DNA from 4 places in the Allobosea sp. TAB14 genome. Region 4 is predicted to be linked to each of the others. Evidence: predicted binding sites of a transcription regulator. Region 4 holds the regulator's gene; each other region holds the start of a gene.

Region 1 (3,397 bases), on a different contig from region 4:
CCCGGCGGCATCGGCCGAGCGATCCTTCTTCCACATCTCGGTGTAGCCGGACTCTTCCAGCACGAGCTCGGCGAGCTCGCCCTGCGGTATATGCTCGGCGCGGGCCGACCAGCGGCCGAAGGCATCGACCAGCTCGCGCAAAGCGGTGCGGGCCTTGGGCTTCAGTTCGTCGCTCTCGACCGCGGCGCGGGCCGACTGCATCAGCGAGAAGCCGGTGGCGCGGGCATGGTTGTGCAGGAGCTGGACGGTGGCGTCGCCGAGGCCGCGCTTGGGCACGTTGACGATGCGCTCGAAAGCGAGGTCGTCGGTCGGTGAGACCACGCAGCGCAGATAGGCCAGCGCGTCACGGATTTCGGCGCGCTCGTAGAAGCGCGGGCCGCCGATGACGCGGTAGGGCACGCCGGCCTGGACGAAGCGCTCCTCGATCTCGCGCATCTGGGCGGAGATGCGCACGAGTACCGCGACCTCGGCGAGGTTGTGCTTCTTCGATTGCATCGCCTCGATCTCATCGGAGATCAGGCGGGCCTCCTCCTGGCTGTCCCAGGCGCCGGTGATGGTGACCTTCTCGCCGAGCGCGTCCTCGGTGCGCAAGGTCTTGCCGAGGCGGCCTTCGTTGCGGGCGATCAGCTTGGAGGCGGTGGCGAGGATATGGCCGGTCGAGCGATAGTTGCGCTCCAGCCGGATCACGGTCGCGCCGGGAAAATCGTGCTCGAAGCGTAGGATGTTGTCGACCTCGGCCCCGCGCCAGCCATAGATCGACTGGTCGTCGTCGCCGACGCAGCAGATGTTGCGGCGGCCCTGGGCCAGCAGGCGCAGCCAGAGATACTGTGCCGTGTTGGTGTCCTGGTACTCGTCGACGAGGATGTAGCGGAAGCGGTCGTGATAGGTCTGGAGCACGTCCGGATAGTCGCGGAACAGCGTCAGGCAGTGTAGCAAGAGGTCGCCGAAATCGACGGCGTTCAGCGCCTTCAGCCGCTCCTGATAGGCGGCATAGAGCTTGCCGCCCTTGCCGTTGGCGAAGACGGCGGCCTCGCCGGCGGGAACGTCCTTGGGGGAGAGSCCGCGGTTCTTCCAGCTYTCGATGAAGCCCGCCAGCATSCGGCCGGGCCAGCGRTTCTCGTCGATGCCCTCGGCCTGGATCACCTGCTTCATCAGGCGGATCTGGTCGTCGGTGTCGAGGATGGTGAAGTCGCTGCGCAGGTCGAGCAATTCGGCATGGCGGCGCAGCAGCTTGGCCGAGATCGAGTGGAAGGTGCCGAGCCAGGGCATACCCTCGGCGACCGGGCCGACGAGATGGGCGACACGCTCCTTCATCTCGCGCGCCGCCTTGTTGGTGAAGGTGACGGCGAGGATCTGGGAAGGATAGGCGCGGCTGGTCGAGATCAGATGGCCGATACGGGTGGTGAGCACGCGGGTCTTGCCGGTGCCGGCGCCGGCCAGCACCAGGACCGGGCCGTCCGTTGCCTCGACCGCCTGGCGCTGCTCCGGGTTCAGCCCTGCGAGATAGCCGGCCGCCGGCTGTGCCGCGGCGCGCGCGGCCAGCCCGCCGGGGCGGGGCAGGGGAGCGGAAAAGGCGTCAGTATCGGACAAGGGTGTGCGCTGCTCGTGCGTGATTCGTTCTCCGGCGAATATAGGGCGTCGCTGTCAGGATTGCGCCCTGCCGGAGCGATCATTTTATATCCCGTTCCACAGGGAGGTGGCAGCAATGACCGGACAGGGCGGAGCGGAACGCTGGGAGGTCAGCAATCAGGTGCCGGTGCTGGCTGGTTACGATGCCTTCGCCGCCGATCCGGTGCTGCCCGGCATCGTCTCGGCCTTCGGGGCCGATTGGGCGCGAGACCGGCTTCATGAGGCGGGACGCACGGTCGGCTCTGCCCGTGTGCAGGAACTGGCTTATCTCGCCAATCGCTACTCCCCGGAACTCCGGGCCTTCGACCGCTTCGGCAATCGCGTCGACGAGATCGCCTTCCACCCGGCCTGGCACGAATTGATGGGGCTCGCGATCGGGCAGGAGGCCCATGCGCTCGCCTGGAACCGGCCGGAGCCTGGCGCGCAGGTGGCTCGCGCCGCCTTGCAATATCTCTGGTACGGCGCCGAGAGCGGGGTCTGCTGCCCGATCAGCATGACCTATGCGGCCGTGCCGGTGTTGAAACAGGACCATCTGCTTTGGGAGCAGTGGGGCTCTCTCGTCACCTCCGACCGCTACGATCCGCGGCAGGGGCCGGCGCATCTGAAGACGGGCGCGACTGTCGGCACGGCGATGACGGAGACGCAAGGCGGCTCGGATCTGCGGCAGACGCAGACGGTGGCCGAGGACAATCGCGACGGCACATGGTCGCTGCATGGCCGGAAGTGGTTCTTCTCGGTGCCGCATTCCGACGTCTTCCTGACATTGGCGCGGACGGGCGAGGGCATCTCCTGCTTCGTCGTGCCGGGCTGGTTGCCCGACGGATCGCGCAACGGCGCCGCGATCCAGCGCTTGAAGGACAAGGTCGGCAACCGCTCCAACGCTTCTTCCGAGGTCGAGTTCAGGGGCGCGATCGGCCATCTCATCGGCGAGCCGGGTCGGGGCATCCGCACGGGCCTGTCGATGAACCACAATTCGCGGCTCGACATCGCGGCGGCGTCGTCCGGGCTGATGCGGATGGCGGTCTCGCTGGCGGCGCATCACGCGCAGCATCGCCGCGCCTTCCAGAAGGCGTTGATCGACCAGCCGATCATGCAGAACGTGCTCGCCGACATTGCCATCGAGGCGGAAGCCGCGGCTTGGCTCGCCTTCCGGCTGTTCGCGGCGCTTGACCGGCAAGATGAGTCCCCGAGCGAGCGGCTGCTCGCGCGGGTCGGCGCGCCGATCGCGAAATACTGGATCACGCGGCGGGCGCCCGCGGTCGTCACCGAGGCGCTGGAATGCCATGGCGGCAACGGCTTCATCGAGGAGAACCCGATGGCGCGGCTCTACAGGGAGGCGCCGCTCAACGCGATCTGGGAGGGCTCGGGCAATGTCATCTGCCTGGACGTGCTGCGTTCGCTGGCGCGCGAGGAGGGCGCTGTCGATGTATTGCGGGCGGAGCTGATGGCGGCTGCGGGCGCGAACCGGCGCTACGATGCGGCGCTGAAACGGCTGGAGGGCGAGTTGCCGGAGATGATGCGCAACGAGGGGCAGGCGCGGCGATTGACCGAGAAGCTGGCGTTGATGCTGCAGGGCTCGTTGCTGTTGGCATGACGCATGTGTCTCAAGCTGCTTCCGGCTCGAACGTCATCGCCTCGCCATTGATGCAGTAGCGCAGGCCGGTCGGGGGCGGGCCGTCCGGGAAAACGTGGCCGAGATGGCCGCCGCAATTGGCGCAGTGGACCTCGACCCGGTGCATGCCGTGGCTGTGATCCTCGCTGGCGCCGA
Region 2 (3,397 bases), on a different contig from region 4:
CACGGCGCCGCCGACTCCACCGACCACGGCACCGACCGGACCGCCAACAACAGCCCCGCCGACCGCACCAGCCGCGGCGCCGGCCGCGGCACCGCCGCGAGCCCCTTCAGGGTTCTGCGCGAGCGCCGTCAAAGGAGCCAGCGCGACCGCAGCAGCAAGAATGATCTTTCTCATCGATCGATCTCCTGGTTGCCCCCAGTTGAGATCGCAAACCTCCCGGATCGCCGGCGGTTCCGCACGCTGCAAAAATGCCCCGGAAACTGCACATTATGGTCACGACCCCGCACATTGCGGGGGAGCCCAGTGATCCTCAAACCACGCGAACGCGATGCCGGGAGCCATTGCCGGGGTCAGGACCAAATCGTGCGAAAATGGGCTTCCATGGTGCCGGCAGAGCCCTCAAGACACGCAGGACATGAACCGCGTCGATCGTCGGATCGAACGCGACGATGCCGGCGCCGTCAACGATGCGCGGGACGCGCTCGCCGGACGGAAGCCGGCTCCGCATGACCCGATAAAGTGCAACGTCCTTATTTATACATCAGCCCCTTAGGAGCCCTTGGTTGACGAAACCAAAGATCCGCATAGCGCAACAAGGGGCGGGCTGCATTCCCCTCAACAAATTGGCCCGATTTCATCAACCGGACCAACTCGTTACGAGGACAGCTAGCAGGCCTGCAAGTACCGCAGTTTAGAACGGGATATCGTCGTCGAGATGGCTCGACGAGGAACGTCCGCCGCCACCGCCGCCGCTCGACATGGCCGGCTGGCGCGAGCCGCCGCCGCTGCCGCCCATCGCGCTGGAGCGACCGAAGGAGCCGCCGCCACCGGAGCGCTCTTCCCCATAGCCGCCACCGCTGCCGCCTTCGCTATACTCCTCCGAGCCGCCCTGGCGGCTGTCGAGGATGGTGAGCTCGCCGCGGAAACGCTGCAGCACGATCTCGGTGGTGTATTTCTCGACGCCGGACTGGTCCTGCCATTTGCGGGTCTGGAGCTGGCCCTCGATGTAGATCTTCGAGCCCTTCTTCAGGTACTGCTCGGCGATCTTCGCCAGATTCTCGTTGAAGATCACGACCGAATGCCACTCGGTGCGCTCCTTGCGCTCGCCGGACTGCTTGTCGCGCCAGGTTTCCGAGGTGGCGATCCGCAGATTGACGACAGGCTCGCCGCTGCCGAGGCGACGCACCTCCGGGTCGCGCCCGAGATTGCCGACCAGAATGACCTTGTTGACGCTACCAGCCATGACAGGCTCCATTTCCTGCGCACCAAGCGCCCGTCGAGGCCTTCCGGGTCTCGTCGGGAGCTCCAATCACATCCGGCCGATCGACCGGAGCCGAACCCTATCGGCCTGTTCACCCAATATCAATGATGTTCCTGTTTTGTTCAAGGGCCTCAAGCGAGGTTTTCCCCGGCTGATTCGCCGCTCCGCCGAAGTTCCCGCAGCGGCCGGCCAGGCTCGGTCACGCAAGCGGACGCCGCGCGCCCAGAACCGCCTGCGCCATCCGGTCGAGCAGGATGGCGAGCACGACGATCGCCATGCCGCCGACGAAGCCGAGGCCGGGATCGGCGCGCTGCAGGCCGAGAAGGACGATCTCGCCCAGCCCCTTCGCGCCGATCATCGAGGCGACCACGACCATGGCGAGCGCCATCATGATCGCCTGGTTGAGCCCCTGCAGGATGGTCGGCCGAGCCAATGGCAATTCGACGAGCCAGAGCGTCTGGCGCGGGCCGAGGCCGAGCGCGCGGGCCGCCTGCACCAGCCCGGCGTCGATGCCGCGCAGGCCGAGCTCGGTCAGCCGCGCGAAGGGCGGCAGGGCATAGATCAGCGTCGCGACCAGCGCCGGCGCCCGTCCCAGCCCCAGCACCATCGCCACCGGGATCAGGTAGACGAAGCTCGGGATGGTCTGCATCAGGTCGTAGAGCGGCGCGAGCGCCCGCCCCAGCCGCGGCAGCCGCGCGGCGGCGATGCCGAGCGGCAGGCCGAGAATGGCGACCAGCAACACGGCGACGACGACGAGCGCGAGCGACTGCATCGCCTCGTTCCAGACGCCCAGACCGGCGAGGACCAGCGGCAGAAGCGCCATCGCCAGCGCGAAGCCGAGCTTGCGCCCCGCGAGCCAGGCGCCGACCGCGATGGCCAAGACGAAGACCGGCACCGGGACGTGAAGGAGAGCCGTCTCGACACCGCGCACCGGGGCCGTCAGCAGCGCGCTGAAACCGTCGAGATCGTCGCCATAGCCGGTGACYACGGCATCAACCGCACGGTTGACCAGCCTTTGCAGCGCCTTGCCGAATTCCGGCAGCCAGTCCGGAATCACAGGCCGGATGCGACCTTGGCGGCGATATCGGCCGGCAGCCACGCCTTCCAGACATCGGCTTTCGTCTTGAGGAAGACGAGCGCCTGCTGCTCCGGCGTCACGCCCTTCTCGCGCGCCTCGGCCAGCATCTTCGAAGTCAGGTCGCTGGTGGTGGTGTAGTTCTTCAGGAAGCTCGCGAGCTGCGGCGCCTTCTTCGCCAGATCGATATTGGCGCCGATGACGACCCGGCTCGTCGGATAGGCCGTCGCCTGCTTCGGCGCGTCGCTCGTCTTGAGCTCCTCCCAGATCTTGGGATCGAAGGGCGGCTCCTGAAGCTTGACGAGATCATAGGCGCCGAGCAGCCAGCTCGGCCCCCAGTAATAGAACACCACCGGCCGCTTGCGCTTCAGCGAAGCCTCGATCGCCGCGACCAGCGCCTCGCCCGAGCCGCCGCGCGTGTTGGTGAAATCCTGCGCCAGCCCGTAGGCCGCGAGCTTCTTGGTGTTGATACCCTCGCAGACCCAGCCGGCGACGCAGTTGTAGAAGCGGCCCTTGCCGGGCTCGTCGGGGTCGGCGAAGAGATCCTTGTAGCGCTTGAGATCCTGGACCGATTTCAGCTCGGGGGCCTTCGCATCCGGACCGGAGACCAGATAGCGCGGCACGAACCAGCCCTCGCTCGCATCGGGGAAGGTCGTGCCCAGCGGCTCGACCTTGCCGGCCGCGGCCTCCTTCACCCAGGCCTCGACCGGGTTCGCCAGCCAGATCTCCATGACGATATCGACATCGCCGCGCCCCATGCCGTTGACCAGCGGCGCGATGGCGCCCGGCACGCGCTCGACCTTGCAGCCGAAGCCCTTCTCCGCGATGGCGCTGGCGACGGCGGTGTGGAAGGCAGCGGAGTCGTAGTCGAGCCCGGCGATCTTCAGCGGCCGGTCGAGCTCGCAGGCGAGGACGGGAGCGGCCAGGCCGAGGCCGAGCATCAGGGCTGCGCCTCGCAATAGGGCTTTCATCATCGCATTCCCCCGCTGGCTGTGACCCCGATCGTGCACCTGACGATCGGTCATGTCCACGAAGCGCGGAAGTCCGCAAAAAGTTCCACC
Region 3 (3,397 bases), on a different contig from region 4:
TCTGGCGCTGATCACGGCGCTGATCGTGCCGCTCGCCGGCTTCATCGTCGCCCGCTATGGCGGCCGCATGACCACCAACTGGCAGGCGCAATATGGCCGCGTCGGCGCCTTCAACGCCCGGCTGGAGGAGAATATCGGCGGCATGCGCGTGGTCCAGGCCTTCGCCAACGAGGCCCATGAGCGCGCGCTCTTCGCCGGCGACAACCAGCGCTATCGCTCGACCAAGCTCGAAGCCTACCGCATCATGGCGGCGAGCCAGGCGCTGAACTATCTCGGCATGCGCCTGGTCCAGCTCGCGGTCATGCTGGCCGGCACCTGGTATGTCGTGCAGGGCAGCCTCAGCATCGGCGGCTTCGTCGGCTTCCTCTTGCTGGTCGGCGTCTTCTACCGCCCGCTCGACAAGATCGCCGCGGTGATCGAGACCTATCCGAAGGGCATCGCCGGCTTCCGCCGCTATCAGGAACTGCTCGCGACCGAGCCCGATATCGCCGATGCGCCCGATGCGGTCGAGGCGCCGCCGCTCAAGGGGACCATCCGTTTCGAGGGCGTGCGCTTCGGCTATGCCAAGGACAGGCCGATCCTGTCCCATATCGACCTCGCGATCCGGGCCGGCGAGACGGTTGCCTTCGTCGGCCCTTCGGGAGCGGGCAAGACGACATTGCTCTCGCTGCTGCCGCGCTTCTACGAGGTCGATGCCGGACGCATCACCGTCGACGGCATCGACCTCCGCGAGCTGACGCTCGCCTCGCTGCGCCGCCAGATCGGCATCGTCCAGCAGGATGTCTTCCTCTTCGCCGGCACCATCCGCGAGAACATCGCCTATGGCCGGCTCGGCGCCTCGGAAGCCGAGATCGTCGAGGCCGCCCGCCGGGCGCGGCTCGACCGGATGATCGCCGATCTTCCGGCGGGGCTGGACACGGTGATCGGCGAGCGCGGCGTCAAGCTTTCCGGCGGCCAGAAGCAGCGCCTCGCCATCGCCCGCATCTTCCTGAAGAACCCGCCGATCCTGATCCTCGACGAGGCCACCTCCGCCCTCGACACCGAGACCGAGAAGGCGATCCAGCAATCGCTGACCGAGCTGGCGCAGGGGCGCACGACGCTGGTCATCGCCCACCGCCTCGCCACCATCCGCCATGCCGACCGCATCGTGGTGGTGACGCCGGCTGGTATCGCCGAGCAGGGCCGCCACGAGGACCTCATCCGCGCCGGCGGGCCTTACCAGGCGCTGCACGAGGCGCAGACGCTGACCTGGCAGGCGGCGGGTACGGCGGCGGAGTAGCTGTTCCGACAATCATGTCATCCCGGGCGAAGCGAAGCGCAGACCCGGGATCCATGCCGGAGCGCTTCCGAGTGAGGTTCAGGCATGGATCCCGGATCGCCGCGGCTTCGCCACTTGTCCGGGATGACGGCGCTGGACGAAGCCGGGAATCTTTCCGTGCCAGCCGCTGTCAGCGGTCCACTGCCGAAACGGGAGACTCGACTCGCCTTCCACCGCGCGACGTTCTATAAAAGAACAAAGAGTGAACAATTGCTTTGTCGCCCATGCAGAACGCCATCTCGCCAGCCTTGTCCGATCTGCGCCGCAGCCTCGCCGAGGCGGYCTTGCGGTCGGGGCCGGCTGCGGCGGGCAAGGTGAGCCTCGGCGCCACGGAGATCGATGCGGCCCTGTCCGGCGGGCTCGAACGGGCAGCGCTGCATGAAGTCTACGCCGCCGGCACCGCCGATCTCGCTGCCGCCACGGGCTTTGCGCTCGGGTTGGCTCTGCGGGCGGCGCAAGGGGAGGCGGGAGACGACGCTGCGCGGCCGATCCTCTGGGTGCGGCAGGATTTCGTCGATGCCGAGACCGGCCGTTTGCATGCGCCGGGGCTGAACGAACTCGGCCTCGATCCCGGCAGGCTTCTGCTGGTGCGGGCACGCGACGCCCTGGGCGTGTTGCGGGCCGGCGCCGAGGGAGCGCGCTGTCCGGCGCTCGGCGCCGTGCTGATCGAGCCTTGGGGCGAGCCGCGCGCCTTCGACCTGACCGCGAGCCGGCGGCTCGCGCTCGCGGCCGAGGGGTCCGGCGTGGCGACCCTGCTGCTGCGGGTCGCGGCGGCGGAAGCGCCGAGCGCGGCGCGGACGCGCTGGCAGGTCGTGCCGCTGGCCTCGCGGGCGCTGGAGGCGAATGCGCCGGGCGCCCCGGCCTTCGGCTTGAGATTGCTGCGCCATCGCGGCGGCGTGCGCGGCGATGCGGCAGAGCGTGAGTGGCGTGTGGAGTGGAACCGTGACCGATGCGCTTTCGAGAACCGAACCGTCTTTGACCGATCCGACAGGCTCATTCCCCGCAGGAACGATGTCCCGCCGCTATCTCGCCCTCTGGTTTCCCTATCTGGCGACGGACAGGCTGCGGCGGCTGGGCCGGATTCCGGCCTTCGGCGCGCCGGCTGAGAAGCCCCATGTCCTCGTCGAGATGCAGGGCAACGCCTTGCGCCTCGCCGATTGCGACCGGCGCGCCGTCCGCCTCGGCCTGACGCGGGCCATGACGCTGGCCGATGCCCGCGCCCGCATTCCCGATCTCGTCGCGCTGGAAGCCGAACCGCAGGCGGATCGGGCCTTCCTCGATGAGGTCGCCGCCTTCTGCGACCGCTTCACCCCGCTGGTTGCTCGCGACGAGCCGCACGGCCTCACGCTCGACGTCACCGGCTGCGCCCATCTCTTCGGCGGCGAGGCGGGGATGCTCGATCTCGTGTGGCAGGTGATGGATCGATCGGGCTTGAGCCTGCAAGCCGCCATCGCCGGCACGCCCGAGGCCGCACGCGCCTGTTCCCGCTTCGGACCGCGCGGCATCATCCCGCCGGGACGGGACGAGGCGATGCTGCGCCCGCTGCCGGTCGCCGCGCTGGAGGCGGAGCCCGAGACCGTGATCGCTCTTTCCCGAGCCGGGCTGAAGACCCTGGCCGATGTCGCCGCGCGCCCCTCGGAAACCCTCTCCGCCCGCTTCGGCGAGGCGCTGGCGGTGAAGCTCCGGCGCATCCTCGGCCATGAGGATCGCCGCATCACCCCCTTGCGTCCGCCGCCGGATTGCGTGGTCGAGCGTCATTTCCCCGAGCCCTTCGCCGATACGGCGAGCCTCGAGGCGGTGGTCGTCCGGCTGATCGGGGAGGCGGCACGGGTGCTGGAGGCGCGCGGTGAAGGCGGGCGCGCCTTCGAGCTCGGCTTCTTCCGCAGCGACGGCACGGTTCGCCGCCTCGTCATCGAGACCGGCCGGCCCTCGCGCGACGCCARGGCTTTGTTGCGGCTCTATCGCGAGCGCATCGAGACCCTGGCCGACCCGCTCGATCCCGGCTTCGGTTTCGATGCCATCAAGCTCGCCGTGCCGGTCTGCGAGCCCCTCAACACGCAGCAGCACAGCCTCGACGGC
Region 4 (3,397 bases):
GTCGGCGACAAGGCCGAGACCGGGCGCATCGCCATCGCCGAAGGCTGCGTCGTGATGGCGCCGGAAACCATCGCGATCGTGCGCGACGGCAACGCCAAGAAAGGCGACGTGCTCGGCACCGCCCGGCTCGCCGGCATCATGGCGGCCAAGCGCACCCATGAACTGATCCCGCTCTGCCACCCGCTGCTGCTGAGCAAGATCGCTGTCGAGCTCGAACTGGACGAGGCCCTGCCCGGCGTGCGCGTCCGCGCCGAGGTCAAGATGAAGGGTCAGACCGGCGTCGAGATGGAGGCGCTGACCGCCGTCTCCGTCGCCTGCCTGACCGTCTACGACATGGTCAAGGCCGTCGATCGCGCGATGCGGATCGAAGGCATCCGCCTGCTGCACAAATCCGGCGGACAATCCGGCGATTACCACGCCAAGGCGCTCTGACATGGCTCTCACCCCGGTTCCCGTCGCGCTCAAGGCCCTGCTCGACAGCGTTCCGGGGCCGACGGGCAGCGAGATGCAGCCCCTGGCGCGCTGCGCCTGGCGCGTGCTCGCGGCCGATGTGAAGGCGCTGCGCACCCAGCCGCCTTTCGCCAACTCCGCCATGGACGGCTATGCCGTCCGTGCCGCCGACATGGAAGTCGGCAAGCAACTCCGCGTGATCGGCGAATCCGCGGCCGGGCGGCGTTTCGACGGCAGCGTCCGTCCGGGCGAGGCTGTGCGGATCTTCACGACGACCTCGCGGCGCGGATCGCCGCCGCCCGTGCCGCGGAGGCCGACGTGCTGATCACCCTCGGCGGCGCCTCGGTCGGCGAGCACGACCTCGTGCAGGAGGCGCTGAAGCGGGCCGGCATGAGCCTCGGCTTCTGGAAGATCGCGATGCGGCCGGGCAAGCCGATGATGACCGGCCGGCTTGGCCGCATGGTGGTGCTCGGGCTGCCCGGCAATCCGGTCTCGTCGATCGTCTGCGGCCATCTCTTCCTGCTACCGCTGATCGAGGCGCTGCTCGGTATGGACGCCCCCGATCGCGATCGCAGCATCCCGGCGATTCTCGGAAAAGATATGCCGGCTAATGATAAACGTGAGGACTATCTCCGCTCCGATCTCGTCATGACGCCGGCCGGCTGGGTGGCGACGCCGTTCGACAGGCAGGATTCCTCGATGCTGGGCACTTTGGCGCGCGCCAAGGCCCTGACGATCCGACCGGCGCATGCAGAGCCGGCTCACAAAGGCGATATCTGCCGCATTCTGCCGCTGCGGTAGCAGTCGCTTGCGGAACACAAGGCGAACAGTTATAGTGTTCTGGCTTTGTTTCGAATCTGTATCGCGGGGCACCGGCGGGGACCATGCTGACACGCAAGCAACACGAACTCCTGCGCTTCATCCAGGAACGCTTGCGCGAAAGCGGCGTGCCCCCCTCCTTCGACGAGATGAAGGATGCGCTCGACCTGCGCTCCAAATCGGGCATCCACCGGCTGATCATGGCGCTTGAGGAGCGCGGCTTCATCCGCCGCCTGCCCAATCGGGCGCGGGCCCTCGAAGTCATCAAGATGCCGGACGGGCTCGCTGGCCCGCAGCCGCGTCGCTTCAACCCAGCCGTCGTGCAGGGCGGCCTCGGCTCGCAGCCCTCTCTCGCCAAGCCGCGCCCTGCCCCAGCCGATGACGATGCACGCTCCCCGGTCGCGATTCCCGTGATGGGCCGCATCGCCGCCGGCACGCCGATCTCGGCGATCCAGAGCCGCAGCCATACGGTTTCGCTGCCGCCCGACATGCTGGGTTCGGGCGAGCATTATGCGCTGGAGGTACGCGGCGATTCGATGGTCGAGGCCGGCATCCTCGACGGCGACACCGTCATCATCCGCAAGCAGGACACGGCAAACACCGGCGACATCATCGTCGCGCTGATCGACGAGGAAGAGGCGACGCTGAAGCGTCTGCGCCGGCGTGGCTCCTCGATCGCGCTCGAAGCGGCCAATCCGGCCTATGAGACACGCGTCCTGGGCCCCGACCGCGTCAAGATCCAGGGCCGGCTGGTCAACCTGCTGCGCCGCTACTGAGCGAACTCGGCCTCGTCCGACGCGACCTCCGGAGCAGCAGAGGCCCGTGTCGCAGCGGGGGCCGGCGCGCCGGACCGAGCTGCGGCTTCGGAAGGCTTGCGGCGGCTCCAGGGCCGGTCTGCGACGGCGTTTCCCGAGGAATGGCTGCGCCAGCCGAAGGCGGCGCGGTAGAGCGAGGTCGCGCCGTCCCGCGACAGCGCCATCCGATCGACGAGCCTGGCTTCGCAAGGCGCGCTCCAGGGAATGTTGGTGACGACGAGATCGGCGCGGCGGCAATCCTCGATGATGGCGATCCGATCCCGGGCATAGGAGATGCTGCGCCCGTCGGCGGTTCGGACGACGCAGGCATTGGCGTCGCAGGCGATGCCGGCACGCAGGGTCGCGTCGTCCGGCGCGCGGCTGTCGCCATCGGAAGCGAGCCATTGCTGCAGGACGAAGCGGCTCGGCCGGCCGGCGATGGCGAGGCGGCCGTCGCTGCCGCGCACGGCGATGCCGGAGCCGTCACGCTCGATCAGGATCTCGGGCCGCTCCGGCCTCGCGGCGAAGGCGACGCCGAGGATGAGCGGCAGCGCCGCCAGCCAGCGCAGCCCCGTGGTCCAGAGCGTGATCCATAGCAGCGAGGCGGCAAAGGAGAGCAGCACGGCCGGGCCGAAGGCCACCACCGTCACGGTCGAATGGTCGATGGTGGCGACCCAATGCGCGACTTTCAGCACGATGTCGGAAGCGAGCCCCATCAGCGCCCAGGCCGGCCAGTCCAGACCGAAGGGGTAGGCCAGCACGCCGAACACCGCCGCCGGCATCACGAAGAGCGAGACGAAGGGCAGCGCCATGGCATTGCCGAGCAGGCCGAAGGGATTGAAAGTCTGGAAATGATAGGCGCCGAAGGGCGCCGTCGCGGCCGTGGCGAGGAGCGTCGTCACCACGATGCCGAGCGAGGCCGTCCAGAGCGTGCCCAAAGGCCAGGGCAAGGCCGTCGGCGGCTTCGACCGGTCGCGCTTCTCCCAGCGCTCGGCGAAAGCGACCAGCGCCGCGACCGCACCGAAGGACATCTGGAAGCTCGGGCCGAGCAGGGCCTCGGGCTCGCGCAGCAGCACGATGATCGCGGCGAGCGCGAGATTGCGCATGCTGAGCGCCGCCCGGTCGACGAGGATCGCGCCGAGCATGACCAGCGTCATGATGAGCGAACGTTCCGTCGCGACGTCGCTGCCGGAGAAGATGCAATAGGCGGTGGCGCCGATCATCGCCGCGATCGCCGCGATCTTCTTCACCGGCCAGCCGAGCGCCAGCGTCTGCGACAGGGCCAGCAGAGCCCGCACGAGCCAGAAGATCGTCCCGGCTGCAAGCACCATGTG

What was found. The regulator LexA, encoded in region 4, represses DNA repair genes until DNA is damaged. The targets are predictions, from matches to a motif close to TGTTCNNNNTGTGTTCNG.
Region 1: AB4Y99_RS01715 (ATP-dependent helicase) is a predicted target of LexA. The motif match lies at 1,605-1,622, and genes of this name have one in related genera.
Region 2: ssb (single-stranded DNA-binding protein) is a predicted target of LexA. The motif match lies at 1,370-1,387, and genes of this name have one in related genera.
Region 3: AB4Y99_RS05155 (ImuA family protein) is a predicted target of LexA. The motif match lies at 1,510-1,527, and genes of this name have one in related genera.

Annotation. Positions count from the first base shown of each region.
Region 1 is NZ_JBFRDQ010000005.1:68,165-71,561, forward strand. Features, by position in the region: gene AB4Y99_RS01715 (ATP-dependent helicase) at 1-1,590, opposite strand, end outside; gene AB4Y99_RS01720 (acyl-CoA dehydrogenase family protein) at 1,706-3,223, shown strand; gene msrB (peptide-methionine (R)-S-oxide reductase MsrB) at 3,234-3,397, opposite strand, start outside.
Region 2 is NZ_JBFRDQ010000009.1:3,474-6,870, forward strand. Features, by position in the region: gene AB4Y99_RS02475 (DUF1236 domain-containing protein) at 1-174, opposite strand, end outside; gene ssb (single-stranded DNA-binding protein) at 692-1,243, opposite strand; gene AB4Y99_RS02485 (ABC transporter permease) at 1,461-2,318, opposite strand; gene AB4Y99_RS02490 (ABC transporter substrate-binding protein) at 2,315-3,310, opposite strand.
Region 3 is NZ_JBFRDQ010000021.1:30,858-34,254, reverse strand. Features, by position in the region: gene AB4Y99_RS05160 (ABC transporter ATP-binding protein) at 1-1,279, shown strand, start outside; gene AB4Y99_RS05155 (ImuA family protein) at 1,543-2,424, shown strand; gene AB4Y99_RS05150 (Y-family DNA polymerase) at 2,330-3,397, shown strand, end outside.
Region 4 is NZ_JBFRDQ010000303.1:685-4,081, forward strand. Features, by position in the region: gene moaC (cyclic pyranopterin monophosphate synthase MoaC) at 1-432, shown strand, start outside; partial or broken gene AB4Y99_RS26735 (molybdopterin molybdotransferase MoeA) at 434-1,251, shown strand; gene lexA (transcriptional repressor LexA) at 1,335-2,045, shown strand; partial or broken gene AB4Y99_RS26745 (ComEC/Rec2 family competence protein) at 2,039-3,397, opposite strand, start outside.